2 regions of the Marinicellulosiphila megalodicopiae genome follow, and region 1 is predicted to be linked to the other one. Evidence: riboswitches for the same ligand, from Rfam matches in the RefSeq annotation. Region 1 holds a riboswitch; the other holds the start of a gene.
The links. A riboswitch is a leader RNA that binds a small molecule or an ion and turns the genes downstream of it on or off. The one in region 1 is predicted to bind cobalamin.
Positions count from the first base shown of each region.

Region 2: it holds a riboswitch for cobalamin, as region 1 does, so the genes downstream of both, TYM08_RS04380 (CbtB domain-containing protein) here and TYM08_RS06090 (energy-coupling factor ABC transporter permease) in region 1, are expected to answer to the same signal.

Region 1 covers NZ_AP023087.1:1,444,486-1,451,513, forward strand. The annotation lists gene TYM08_RS06080 (fumarylacetoacetate hydrolase family protein) at 549-1,496, shown strand; gene TYM08_RS06085 (fumarylacetoacetate hydrolase family protein) at 1,615-2,436, shown strand; gene TYM08_RS06090 (energy-coupling factor ABC transporter permease) at 2,505-3,176, opposite strand; cobalamin riboswitch at 3,199-3,344, opposite strand; gene TYM08_RS06095 (glycoside hydrolase family 6 protein) at 3,455-6,982, opposite strand.
Region 2 covers NZ_AP023087.1:1,033,268-1,040,295, reverse strand. The annotation lists gene TYM08_RS04395 (acetylornithine/succinyldiaminopimelate transaminase) at 1-576, opposite strand, end outside; gene TYM08_RS04390 (SDR family NAD(P)-dependent oxidoreductase) at 817-1,635, opposite strand; gene TYM08_RS04385 (CbtA family protein) at 1,657-2,412, opposite strand; gene TYM08_RS04380 (CbtB domain-containing protein) at 2,451-2,633, opposite strand; adenosylcobalamin-variant (AdoCbl-variant) riboswitch at 2,680-2,758, opposite strand; gene TYM08_RS04375 (multicopper oxidase family protein) at 2,853-4,199, opposite strand; gene TYM08_RS04370 (hypothetical protein) at 4,216-4,719, opposite strand; gene TYM08_RS04365 (cupredoxin domain-containing protein) at 4,742-5,095, opposite strand; gene TYM08_RS04360 (copper-transporting P-type ATPase) at 5,114-7,028, opposite strand, start outside.

The sequences.
Region 1 (7,028 bases):
CCATCACCCAAATGGTGTTTGGTGGACGCGACCCTAAATCACGCGTAAGCTAGATTAAAAAGAGCCTTCGTTTAGAAATGAACGAGGGCTTTTTTGTGGGTGTGTAATGTGACAAACTAATATGAATTGGAAGCTGGGTGGGAGCTTGCTCTTGATAGTTTTATGGGGCTATGAGACCTGTAGCTAAAGATATGCCAAGCTAACAACCAACACTGGGGTCGCGTCGTACGCCGTTACCGGCAATATATCTAGCAGGTTAAAGTCCTGTCCTAGGAATTACTCATTCACCTAGGTAGCACTGAAAAGTAGTGTTCAAGTAATTGGATGCTGTAAGAAATCAACGGGGTCGCGTCTTACAATTGACATAGACACCCACATAAATAAAGGTCAGCACTTCAGTGTCGGCCTTTTTTGTTTATCTAAAGCGTAAAGTCGTTGATTGGGTTTAGCTTCTAAATGACGGATGATTTCTCAAAAAATAAGTAGCCATATAAAACTAAAGCAGTTAAGTTTTCGTATAGTTAAAAAATACAAAACGAGAGATGCATATGAAATTTTTAATCGTAATAGTAACACTGAGTTTAGCTGGATTTAGTTTTGCCAAAGATAACCAACCCCCAGAATACTTTGCAAGGTATCAAATAAATCAAACTATCGGTTTTGGTCAAATATTAGATGATAAAATTCAACCATTAATTGGTGATTTATTTCAGCAATTTGAAAAATCAGGCGAGCCGATTTCTTTAAAAGACGTCACTTTATTATTACCCACACAACCTCAATCGGTATTTGCAGTGGGCATGAATTTCGCCAGTCACTTGTCATCACCTTCTAATGCGCCGCCTCCGTTATTCTTAAAATTACCTTCCTCATTGATTACGGCAGGTAAGAATATCGAATTACCTAAAGATGCCACAAACGTGCATTTTGAAGGGGAGTTGGTGTTAATTATTGGCAAACAAGCTAAAAACATTTCAATAGAAGAGGCAGATGATTATATATTTGGAGTGACCGTTGGTAATGATATTACCGAGCGAAATTGGCAGAGTTCAGACTTACAATGGATGCGTGCAAAAGCAATGGATGGATTTGGTCCAGTAGGTTCAATCATGGCAACAGGGTTGGATTATAACAATCTGTTATTAACCACCAAACTAAATGACAAAATCGTTCAGCAAGAAAATACAAAATTTATGATTCACAAACCTGCAAAGGTAGTGAGTTATTTGAGTCAGTATTTTACATTGATGCCAGGGGATTTAATTTATATGGGCACACCTGGGCGCACGCAATCTTTAAAGCATAATGATAAAATATTGGTGAGTATTGAAAAAGTTGGAATGGTTGAAAATATGATAGTAAGAAAAAATCATCGAGGTCGCGTCTTACAATTGACAAAAAAATCATCGGGGTCGCGCCTTACATTTGACATAGACACCCACATAAATAAAGGTCAGCACTTAGGTGCCGGCCTTTTTTGTTCATCTAAAGCGTAAAGTCGTTGATTGGGTTTAGCTTCTAAATGAAGGATGATTTCCCAAAAAATAAGTAGCCATATAAAACTAAAGCGGTTAAGTTTTCGTATAGTTAAAACATACAAAACGAGAAATGCATATGAAATTTTTAATCGTAATATTAACACTGAGTGTTTCAGGATTTAGTTTTGCCAAAGATAACCAATCCCCAGAATACTTTGCAAGGTATCAAATAAATCAAGCCATCGGTTTTGGCCAAATATTAGATGATAAAATCCAACCATTAATCGGTGATTTATATCAACAATATGAAAAATCAGGCGAGCCGATTCCTTTAAAAGACGTCACTTTATTATTGCCCACACAGCCTCAATCGGTATTTGCAGTGGGTATGAATTTCGCCAGTCACTTGTCATCTCCTTCTGATGCGCCGCCTCCGTTATTTTTAAAATTACCTTCCTCATTGATTACGACAGGTAAAAATATCGAATTACCTAAAGATGCCACAAACGTGCATTTTGAAGGAGAGTTGGTGTTAATTATTGGCAAACAAGCTAAAAACATTTCAATAGAAGAGGCGGACGATTATATATTTGGAGTGACCGTTGGCAATGATATTACTGAGCGAAATTGGCAGAGTTCAGACTTACAATGGATGCGTGCAAAAGCAATGGATGGATTTGGCCCAATAGGTTCAATCATGGCAACAGGGTTGGATTATAACAATCTGTTATTAACCACCAAACTAAATGACAAAATCGTTCAGCAAGAAAATACAAAATTTATGATTCACAAACCTGCAAAGGTCGTGAGTTATTTGAGTCAGTATTTTACATTGATGCCAGGGGATTTAATTTATATGGGCACACCTGGGCGCACGCAATCTTTAAAGCATAATGATAAAATATTGGTGAGTATTGAAAAAGTTGGAATGGTTGAAAATATGATAGTAAGAGAATAAATAAGAGCGAGTCAGAAATAAAAAAGCCCTCAACTGTTTCCAGAAGAGGGCTTTTTTATGAGAAATAATTAAGCTTTATAAAGACGAGTATTCACAAACAAGCTAGAAATTGGTTTTAAGCGTTTAGCTGCAAACAACAGTGCTAAATCTGCAACCGGCTCAACAATAATTACAGTTAAGTATGCTGCAGCAAATACACCTACATTCACAAACGTTTCAACCGCAAAACCTTGGCCGTAAAACGCCCAAAACATTACCCACGCCACAATACCTGATTGGTAAATCGCCGATAATTTTAAAGTCTGTGTGTATGTTAAATCACTATATGCGGTGTTAGGGTCAATAAATTTAGGCGCGATGGCGGCCATTGCAAATAATGGTACTAACAATGTGGTGATATTCATGAAGTACTGAGGCAAGTCGGTTTGTGCAAAAAATAAACTTTGTATCAATAAACCAAATGTTAAACCCAAAGCGGCAGGGGCCAATGAAAATAACAAGAAGATTGAAGAGCCCAAAATCAAATGCACTTCTGAAACGCCAACTGGTTGTTTAGGGAAAACTTCAAAAAACACCAATACCGCAACGGTAGCTAATAGTGTTTTAGTGGCTAATGATGCGACGCCATTTTGCTTAACATGGCTAGTAATGTGTTTGCTAGAAACCACAAAGGCAGTAGCGGCAGTAGCAAGGCTTAATAAAATTTTAGCGCCGTCAACGACACCTGGTTCGATATGCATAATAATTTCCTGTATTTCGTGCGAATAAATAATTAATGATACGGTCATCTGACTTGCATGTTCAATTAATGGACAGGCTCACAGTTGCGCAGACAGCGTAGGATTCACACCTACTTCCCCGATGCTCTGTAGTGTAATCGTTTTGATGTATAACGCAATTTTAATATTTTTGGTTTAATGGTTTTTTAACCGGTAGGAGTCGTTATATTTTTTAAAAAATTAGAAATGGCCCAATAAAAAAACCGACATAAGTCGGGTTTTTTGATTAAACTTTTAGATTAGTCGTAATCCGACTCACCAAGCGCTGGATATGCATGTTCAATTAAATTTAAAAATTGGTAATGGAACCATTCGCCTGCATGAGGAGCTAAATAAGGCGCGACATTTATAGGTTCAAATTGACTTTCCCCTGGCATGCACATTGGATCCAATGCTTTAAGTGAATAATCAGGGTTAGTTGCAGAGTCATAGACATTATATTCTATTGGGTCTAATGCATTGATTTGGGCATTAGTGAATGAAGCATAATCAAATGAAACTCCGTCTGATACGCCAGGTAAGGTTACCCAATAAAATGCATCCAAATGAGGGCGTGAAGAATCAGGTGAAGATTTTGGGGCTTCGCCAATGCCTGCATTTTTAGGATTGCACCAGTGCTCACGATGAGCTCGCTTATCGACACGCTGTGATGAATCCGTACCTTTAAAGCCTTGTCCAACAACCGGGCGGTTATTTGATCCCCAACCATTTCGCGATGTATCGATAATAAACCCGGGATCAAATGTAGGTTTTAAGTTTCGAATGCGAGCATTAAATGCATCAATATAAGTGAATTCATCCACCGCTTGATTCCATTCATAGAAGTCAGACAATGCTTCGCGATCATCTGCTAAATTTGAAATTAATGGTTCTTCAATTGGAATGTAATCAGAGGTGTTGCTTGAAAAACCTCTTACTTTATCAAATCCTGATATTCCATCGGCATTAGCGCCATCAATCAATTTTAAGAACCCATCCACACTACGTTTTAAGTTTGTTCCTTCTGAAAGGGAATTATCCCAGCCAAGTTTGGCTGAATGTGCTATGTCGATGTATTGATAAACGTTACCGACATGAGCTAAATCGTTGATTGCTATTTGGATACCTGCTCCATAAACACCTAAGTCAGATTCTAATCCTACTTGAGTGTAATTTAATAAAGTGTCGCAATAGGGTATGCCGTCTGTTGTTGTAAAACCAGGAATAACGTAAGCAGGGCCATCAGGATTTATATTACTGTTAATGATCATATTAGGATAAGAATTAGGTTCAAGAATTGTCACAATCCGTAGATTTTGATATTCGACTTTAGATTGTAATACTTCCACAATTTTACCAATGTAATGAACTTTGTAATTGTACAAACCATTTAAGTCACCAGGCAAAGTGCTGCCATCTGGTAAACCTATTTCAAACAATTCACGATTAGATGAATAAGAAGCACAATCCCGATCCGGTAGATTGTAAAGTACTAATACAACACTCATAGGTGAAATGGCGTCAGCGCCATTGTTAGAGTCAATTTGGGCGAAATAGTTTTGTTGAGAAATTGCAGCATCTAAATGCGCTTCTAGCGAACGTTGTCCTTTATCAGATGAGCCTGAAATCATTTCAATAGAGTCAAGCCAAATAGCAGAGGGTTGACGTTGAAGGTATTTAATTTTTTCAGCCATTGCGTGGTTGTTTTCAGTTAGCATAAGTTCTAATGAATAATCCATTTTGGCTAGGTTATCTGGGTTGATGTAAAAGTAGGCATTATCAAATGGGTTGTCAGCAGTTTGTAAGCTTGCTCCTATATTACCGATCATTTGTTGGTTTAAAGGGATGCTGCCATCGTAATTACTGACGGCTTCAATGGCATCGATTACAGGTGTTGCAAAGTTATATGTGAAAATATCCACAACGGATAGCCCCCTAGAATCGGTAACAGTAAGAACGATGTTTTGGGTTGTCATCAATGCATCAAATATTTCAGAATTTAGATCTAAAAAGGATTCTGTGCTCACAGTGGTGTCATTGATTTCCCATTGATATGACAAAGTATCATTTTGTGCATCGAAGGCATTTGCAAAAAGCACAGAGTTTACATTTTGAAAGTTAATAGTTGGTGCAGTGTTGGTTTGTGTCGTTGTTCCAGTACCAGTACCAGTTTCTGTATATGTTTCAGTTTCTGTCAGGGTTTGGGTGTTTGTTTCAGTAGAATTGCCAAAATTGTAAAAAATATCTACTACTATAAATAAGCCCTTAGCGTCGGTTACGGTTAATTCAATTTGTTGATTCCCCGAAAGTTCAGTTGTATTCGTATCAAAAAATGGATTTGTGCCATAATTCACTTCATTAATTACCCAAGTATAAAAAAGTGCATCATTTTGTGCATCTTGAGCATTAGCAAAAATTATTGCTCCAGAGATGAAAGGTGTAGCAGTAGGTGCTGTATTTTCTGGTCCAAAATCATAGTTTATGTGCGAAATAAATACCCCACCGCTCGGATCCGAAACAGTTAATGAAATCGTTTCAATACCATATAAATTTGTCAGTTCAGCTAAATCTAATGTGCCACTCGTACCAATTTGGACTCCTTGAATTTCCCATAAATAGTTCAGGACTTCATCATCAGGATCCGTTGCATTTGCTAGTATTGTGGTGCCAATAATTATTGGATTAGCTGAAGGTTTGATGTTAGGTGCTGCACCAAAATCATAAATTAATGATTTGGATTCACTTACGCCGAATTCATCTGTCACCGTAAGTGTAATTATTTGCGTCCCATAAATATTTATGTCAAAAAGTGGTAGCGTTTCATTATTACCGACGGATATATCATTTACAGTCCATAAATACGATAAAGTATCATTTTGAGCATACTGAACATCAGATGAAATGAACGCCCCACTTATTTCAATATTAACAGTAGGGGCTGTATTGGGGGGGCGGCCAAAATTGAAAGGGATTTCTTTGGTTACAAAAAGACCTTCAGGGTCAGTCACAGTCAGAACGATTGTTTGTTCGCCGTAAAGATTTAATATCGTTAAGTCTAATATTTCATTGCTACTAACTTTTATATTATTAACCTCCCACGAATAAATTAAAGCACTATCTTGTTCATCATTTGCATTCGCAAAAATAACAGCACCTGAAATTGATGGTTCAGCGGTAGGTGCAGTATTGGGATTAGGGCCAAAATCATAAATAATAGGAAAAATGACTTGGTGTCCAGCAGAGTCATTAATAATTAATGAAATATTTTTTTTGCCATAAACACTTAATGTAGTGGTATCAAGTATTGTTGCAGTTGAAATGACAGAGCCATCCATCAGCCATAAATATTTGAGATTATCGTTATCAGCATCAACTGCATTAGATATGATGGAAGTACCTTCTATATTAGGCTGCGCAGTAGGTGGATAATTTTTTGGAGGCGTTTGTATTATTGGTTTAGGTGTATAACTAATATGTTTAACAACCTTTAATCCTTCTTTATCGGTCACGGTTAAAGTGATTTTGGTTGTATCTGTGATATTAATTAAATTGTTCATATCTAAAGTAGAGTCGGTACTCACTACTTTATCATCGATGCTCCAAGAATATATTAAAGAATCTTTTTGAGCATCCACTGCATTAGAGCTAATGACAGATCCAGAGATTTCAGGAGAAGCGGTAGGAGCAGTGTTCGTCTCAACTGAGTTGTTATTTGTTTTTTCTTCACAACTTGAAAAAATGAGTGCTGCGCTCAATCCTAAAACGAGTACAGATTTATTAGATATCATATTATTAGCCTTATAAATGAAATTTACACAGAGCTTTTTATGGATG
Region 2 (7,028 bases), 410 kb from region 1:
TTCACCTTGTAACGGCTCAACAATAATCGCACAGGTTTTGTCGCTGATTGCTTCTTCCATTGCTTGAAGATTATTATAAGGCACATGAGAAATACCTTCTGGTTTTGGACCAAACCCTTCAGTGTATGATGGCTGACCACCCACATTAACTGTAAATAAAGTACGACCATGAAAGCTATTTGTTGTAGAAATAATTTCGTATTTTTCTTCACCGAAGTTATCAAAAGCATAACGTCTTGCTAATTTTAACGCCGCTTCGTTTGATTCAGCACCTGAATTACAAAAGAAGACTTTTTCAGCAAAGGTTAAATCGCACAGTTTTGTCGCTAATTCTAAAGCAGGCTCATTGGTTAAAATGTTAGACACATGCCATAGTTTTTGAGCTTGCTGTGTGATTGCATCAACTAATATTGGGTTAGCATGACCTAACGCATTTACCGCAATACCAGAACTTAAATCTAAATATTCTTCGCCTTGTTGATCCCAAACTTTACAGCCTAGACCTTTAACAGGGACGATTTTTCCGGGTGCATAATTAGGCACCATAACTTGATCAAATTGTGAACGAGAAATCATTGTTTTTTCCTAAATAAAATATGGGGAGAATTAAGAGATGTAATAATTCATAACGCGAGGAATATTATCGTCGATACTGAAGGATGGATATTGCTTGAATTTTCGCATTTAACCGCGCTTTGAACATCGTATTGAACATCGTTTTACACATCTTAAATTACCTCTTTGGATATAATAAGAATGACACGACCTTTATGTTTTCGCAATAATTTTTTATCGACCAACCCAGTACTGACTTGCTCAGCTTCGAGCTAATATATTATCTAACCAACTAGCAGGTAATATTCGCTTTAAAAACCCGAATAAATACGTAGGAAACGTCACATAATATCGTGCCGACGGCCGCTTTGATTTAACAATTTTTTCTAATTTATTTGCACAGGCCTTCGCAGGTAATGTAAATCTAGCCGCTTTACCTTGTTTTTTTAACCGTGTTAGCTGAGTTTGATAATCTTGGTTAAACACAGAGTGTTTAATATCAACTGTTTTTTCAAAATTGATTAATGCATTTTTACGAAAATTTGAAGTGATTGGCCCGGGCTCAATTAAACTTACATGGATGTTTGAGCCCTTTAATTCTAGACGTAATGTGTCGCACAATCCCTCTAACGCGTACTTACTTGAGTTATAACCGCCGCGCATTTTCATTGAAACCAAGCCCAATACTGAGGAAATTTGCACAATTTTGCCGCCGTTTTGAATACGCATTTGCTTAATGGCACAGATCGTTAACTCATGTACAGCAAAAAAATTCACATTAAACTGTGCTTTTAACACATCCACTTTAATATCTTCTAACGCCCCAACTTGACCAAAAGCGGCGTTATTAACCAACACATCTAATTGCCCATCAAAATGATCGACCACTTGATCAAACACGGGTTTAATTAATTCAATATTAGTTAAATCAATCATCACCACATAAAAACCAATTGACTCAAGTCTTTGCCTGTCGGTTTCTTTTCTGACTGTCACAGCTACATTATGACCTAAAGCCTGCATATGCATTGCGCATGACAAACCTATTCCACTAGATGCACCTGTAATAAAAAAATTCATGCTTGGCCTTTATTGTTATTTTTAATCATTCAATTGTTTAATAAACTTTGGATACAGAAAGATCAAACTTGCCGTAATCACCGCCCAATAAACAGCATTAATCACAAAACTTCTTATTTCAAATTGAGTTAAAATCGATTCAAGCATGGCCTGGTTTTCAATTGAGTGCGAAGCAAACTGTTCAATTTCAAGATGAGGCGCACCAATAATAAACGGGACACACAATACAACTGCACCTAATATTTTAAATTTCCAATGAGAAAACATTAAAATATATCCACCAATTAACGTAGCAATGACTGCACTTAACCACCAAATTTGTCTTTTTTGAATGTCCACAGCTTGCATACCAGGGATTTCAGCGGGCAAACCCAGCGTAGGCACAAAATAAATGGCGCAAAATCCAATCACACCAAATAACGCAATTTGTATAGGCTTGATACCTTTTTTAAGAATAAGCGCATTGATAAACACAACACTCAAACCAAACGACAAAATAAAATTCACTAACACCGTATTAAGAAAACGTGAAGACACAACATTTGATTCGCCATGATCATGGTGTGAACTTTGAGTCGTTTGCCCTGCATGATGATCACTAGAAACAGAATGATGATCATCAGCTAAGTCATGGTGATCAATTTCACTTGGCTGATTTTCAAACACTTCTGCCTCAAAAATCAATTCAGTTACCCACAACGTTTGAACAGAACTTAATACAACAGACGAAACTAACGCGCACAGCAAAGCTGCGATAAGCGTATTTTTAAAATACATAATTACCTCTATAACTTACATTTTGTGAAATTAACTAATTAGTGACAAGGAAAAGCAGCAATATGACGAGTGTCGTGCGCAGCGTTATGCAGTAAATCCATAGGTGCAAAACCAACGGTGTAAACCAAAGCAATCGCTAAAACAGAGGTAAAAAGCATAGAAGCCATTAATACAGACTGTTTGCTTAATGTAATAGAAGAAGTAATATTTAAAAAATTCATAATTTAGACCCGTGCCAACCCGCACACATTGAAGGATAAAAGGAGTATGTTCAATTGTATCGGGCTTTACCGTTGCGGGGGCAGCGAAGGATTCTCACCTTTCTTCCAATTAAACATTCGAGTAATAAGTGTAACCAATATTCGGTATATTTGCACAATTTAATTCAATTCCAGACAGATTATGATAGATATATAGCCTGAAATTGATGGCCACCTTAATTAACCAATTTCAAACCAAGTCGTCATACCCGTTACTGCGTGCCCCAACATATGACAATGCAATAACCATTTACCTGGATTATCAGCATAAAAAACACCGGATTTTGATTCACCTCGTCCAATCAAAACAGAATCTTGCCATATACCATCAATAAAAAAATGATGTCCGTGCAAATGCATATTATGCGCAAATGACGTATTATTTTTAAACGTTATATTAACAGCAGCATTAAGCTCGAGCTTATCCATTGGGGTAGCCAGTAATGCTACCTGACCATTTAATGCCCAGATCATATTCTTCTGAACCAATTGATTGATACTCAATTTTTCACCATCAAGTATTCCAGTTTGCATACGTCCCATTGCGCCACCATCAAGCTCTACAACGACCGTTTTATCTATTTTTTTTGGAACAACCAATACTGATTTCTCAATATTATATGCCTCATTTTTAAAATCAGTTTTAACTTTTGGTAAAATAAACTCAGCGATAGGAAGTGCGCCATTTGCTGTATCGTAATTTAATTTGAAACCGTCTTCTGGTATTTCTTTAACTTTTACCAATAAGTCATATCGTTCTGCTGGACCCAATACTAGTGATTTATTTAACGTATACTGATCTTTTAATGGCTGCCCATCTTTTGCAATAACAATAGGGTTTAAGCCAGAAAACGACCATGATTGTATGCGACTATTTGCCACATTAATTAATCTTAATCTTAAGTATTGCTTATCTTCAATTTGAAACGCCTGCAAACCCGGCTGTTTATTAACCGTCAAAACATTACCCATTATTCCGCCATGACTTAAACTATGCATAGCCGTAAAATTAGGGTCAATTCCGTTTTCATTTAATAACCAATCGTCAATTAATAAAGTAAGGTCTTGCTCGGAATTATTTAACGATTTTTCTGGCTTAACAATAAGCGCACCATATAAACCCATAGCTACCTGTTTAATTGAGTCGTGGTGACTATGAAACCAAAATGTACCCGCATCGGGCGCTGAAAATTCATAAATAAAAGATTCACCAGGTTCAATTGGCGCTTGAATCAAACCAGACACACCATCCATTTTATTTTCTAGACGAATACCATGCCAATGAATCGTTGTGGGTTCATTCAAATTATTGGTTACTTTTATTCGTGTTTTTTTATTTTGAATAAGCTCTATTTCTGGCATTGAATATGAAAAAGTGTCTACTTTAGAATCCAGCCAACTCTCAGTTTTATATTCGACTTTTATTTCAAAATCGGTATTTTCACTTTTAGAACACGAAGATAAAGGCATTACAACAAACACTGATACACCCATACTTCTTTTTAAAAATTGACGACGGTTATTCATAATATTCACCTAAAATTTAATGACAGCAGCCTTTACTAACTGGATTTGCTAAATTATCTAATTCACAGGATTCCGTGTAATGAATCCATTTACGCTTCAAAGTATTAGTTGTTGAGGTATTTATACTCAAATTCGCCTCAATTGCATGTTCAATTTCTTCTAATGAAATCACTATTAAATCATAAGTAACCAGAATTTCTTTATCATAAATAGTCACCTCTTTAATACCCATTAATTTTTTGATTGAATCATTAAGAGTTTGTATTTGATCGTCTAACATAGAGATCGACAACGTAATTTTTCTTTTTTTAATTTCCTCAACCCCTCTTTGCTTGACAGACTTTCCACTTTTAGGGTTACCACAATACAATCCTGGGTGTGATTTAAAACGCAGCAAACATTGACGTGAACAAAAATAATAATCTACGACTAAATAAGTATGCAATACACTTTCTTTATCAACGCTCATTGCACAAACGGGACAAGGTAATATAACTTTTCCAAATGGATTTACTTTCATTTTATTACCTCACTAGTATTTATTATTCAACAACAATTAAACCTGTATACATTTTCATTTGACAATGAAATGGATAGCTCCCTGCATTAAGTTTGGGCAACTTAATTGAAGTAGCCACATTTAAAGGCAATACTTCATTGATCTCCAATTTTGGAATACTCAATATTTCTGCACAGGGTGTTTCGTCTTTTCGTGTGAATACCATTGTATATTCAGTATTTGCATTAACAGTGATATTGGCTGGTTGATAAATACCATTTTCAACATTAATTTTTATAATTGTGTCAGTGACTTTTGTAGTTTGTTTTTTATACAACCAAAACCACCACACAATTAAACCCATTAAAATCACACCTACTATATTGATATAAATCATAATAATTCTCTTTTTATATTAATGTTTTTTAGCTTTAAAAAAACGTAATCGATTTGCGTTCATCACCACGGTCAAAGATGAAAGCGCCATTGCCGCTCCTGCTAAAACAGGATTCATCAACACACCCATTACAGGAAATAAAATTCCTGCGGCAATTGGGACACCCGCTGCATTGTAAATAAACGCACCAAATAAATTTTGTTTTATATTTTTAAGTGTCGCCTTACTAATAGCAATCGCATCGGCTAAACCATGTAACGATCCACGCATTAATGTAATGTCAGAGCTTTCAATGGCAACGTCGGTGCCTGTGCCAATTGCAAAACCTACATTGGCTAATGCAAGTGCGGGAGCATCATTAATTCCGTCACCGGTCATGCCTACGATTTCACCTTGTTGTTGAAATTCGCTGACTTTTTTTGCTTTATCTTCGGGCATCACTTCGGCTATAAAATCAGTAATACCCACTTTTTTAGCCACTGCTTTTGCAGTTGCTCGATTGTCTCCGGTTATCATTACTACTTTTATATTGTTTTTTTGCAGTCGTTTTATCGCGTCAATTGAGTCTTCTTTAATGGGATCGGCGACTGCAATAATACCTGCAATTTTATTATCGATGGCAAAATACATCGGTGTTTTTGCTTCACTTGCTAAACATTGCGCCTTCTCAATAAAATCTGTTTTTTCAGTTTGTAAATTTACATTTTGATTATTCATTAATTTTTCATTGCCGAATAATATTTTTTGATCATTCAACATAGCCTCTATACCTTGACCAGATATTGCATTAAATGAATCGAGTTTTATTAACTCAATACTTTTATCTTTTGCACTTTGCATAATAGCTTGGGCCAGTGGATGTTCTGATCCAGTTTCAACACTGGCAGCAAGTTGCAACAGGGTTTGCTCAGACATTGATTCATCCGTAATAATATCGGTAACCTGCGGCGAGCCTTTTGTAATTGTCCCTGTTTTATCTAATAACATGACTGTTATTTTTGATGCAGTTTGCAATGCTTCGCCGTTTCTAATTAACACACCTGCTTGCGCAGCTTTACCTACGCCCACCATAACAGACATGGGTGTCGCCAAACCTAAAGCACAGGGACAAGCAATAATTAATACGGTGGTGGCAGCAATTATGGCATAAGCCATTTGAGGGCTGGGTCCAAAATTCAACCAAATAAGCGCACTGAATATTGAAATAATCATAATAGAAGGCACAAAATATCCAGAAATCACATCTGCTAAACGACCAATAGACGGCTTAGAATTTTGTGCGCGTTTTACCATAGTTATGATTTGAGCCAATGCCGTATCTTTTCCAACTTTAGTGGCTTTAAAAATTAAGCTGCCACTTTTATTAACAGTACCCGCAACAATATAGTCGCCCTGTTGTTTGCTAACAGGCATAGGTTCACCTGTTAACATCGACTCATCTATTGTACTTTGACCTTCTGTTACCTCGCCGTCGACTGGGATTTTTTCACCAGGTCGCACTCTTACTAAATCACCTAATACAACCTGTTCAATTTGAATATCTATGTCTTGTCCGTCTTTAACGACTCTTGCGGTTTTAGCCTGTAAACCTATTAAGCGTTTAATTGCTTCACTGGTTCGACCTTTCGCTTTTACCTCTAATGCAAGTCCTAAATTGATTAAACCAATAATCATAGCTGATGCTTCAAAATATACATGCCTTGCCTCAATAGGCAAAATATTTGGAAAAAACACGACAAACATAGAGTATAACCAAGCGGTACCTGTACCAAGTGCAATCAGTGTATCCATATTGGCAGAATGATTTTTAAACGAATGCCACGCACCCATGTAAAAATGTTTACCAGCAAAATACAAAATAGCGGCCGTTGCGCTGCCCACTAAAAACCAGATAACTTGCTCGGTTAAACTGTTAACACTCATTGAACCTGTA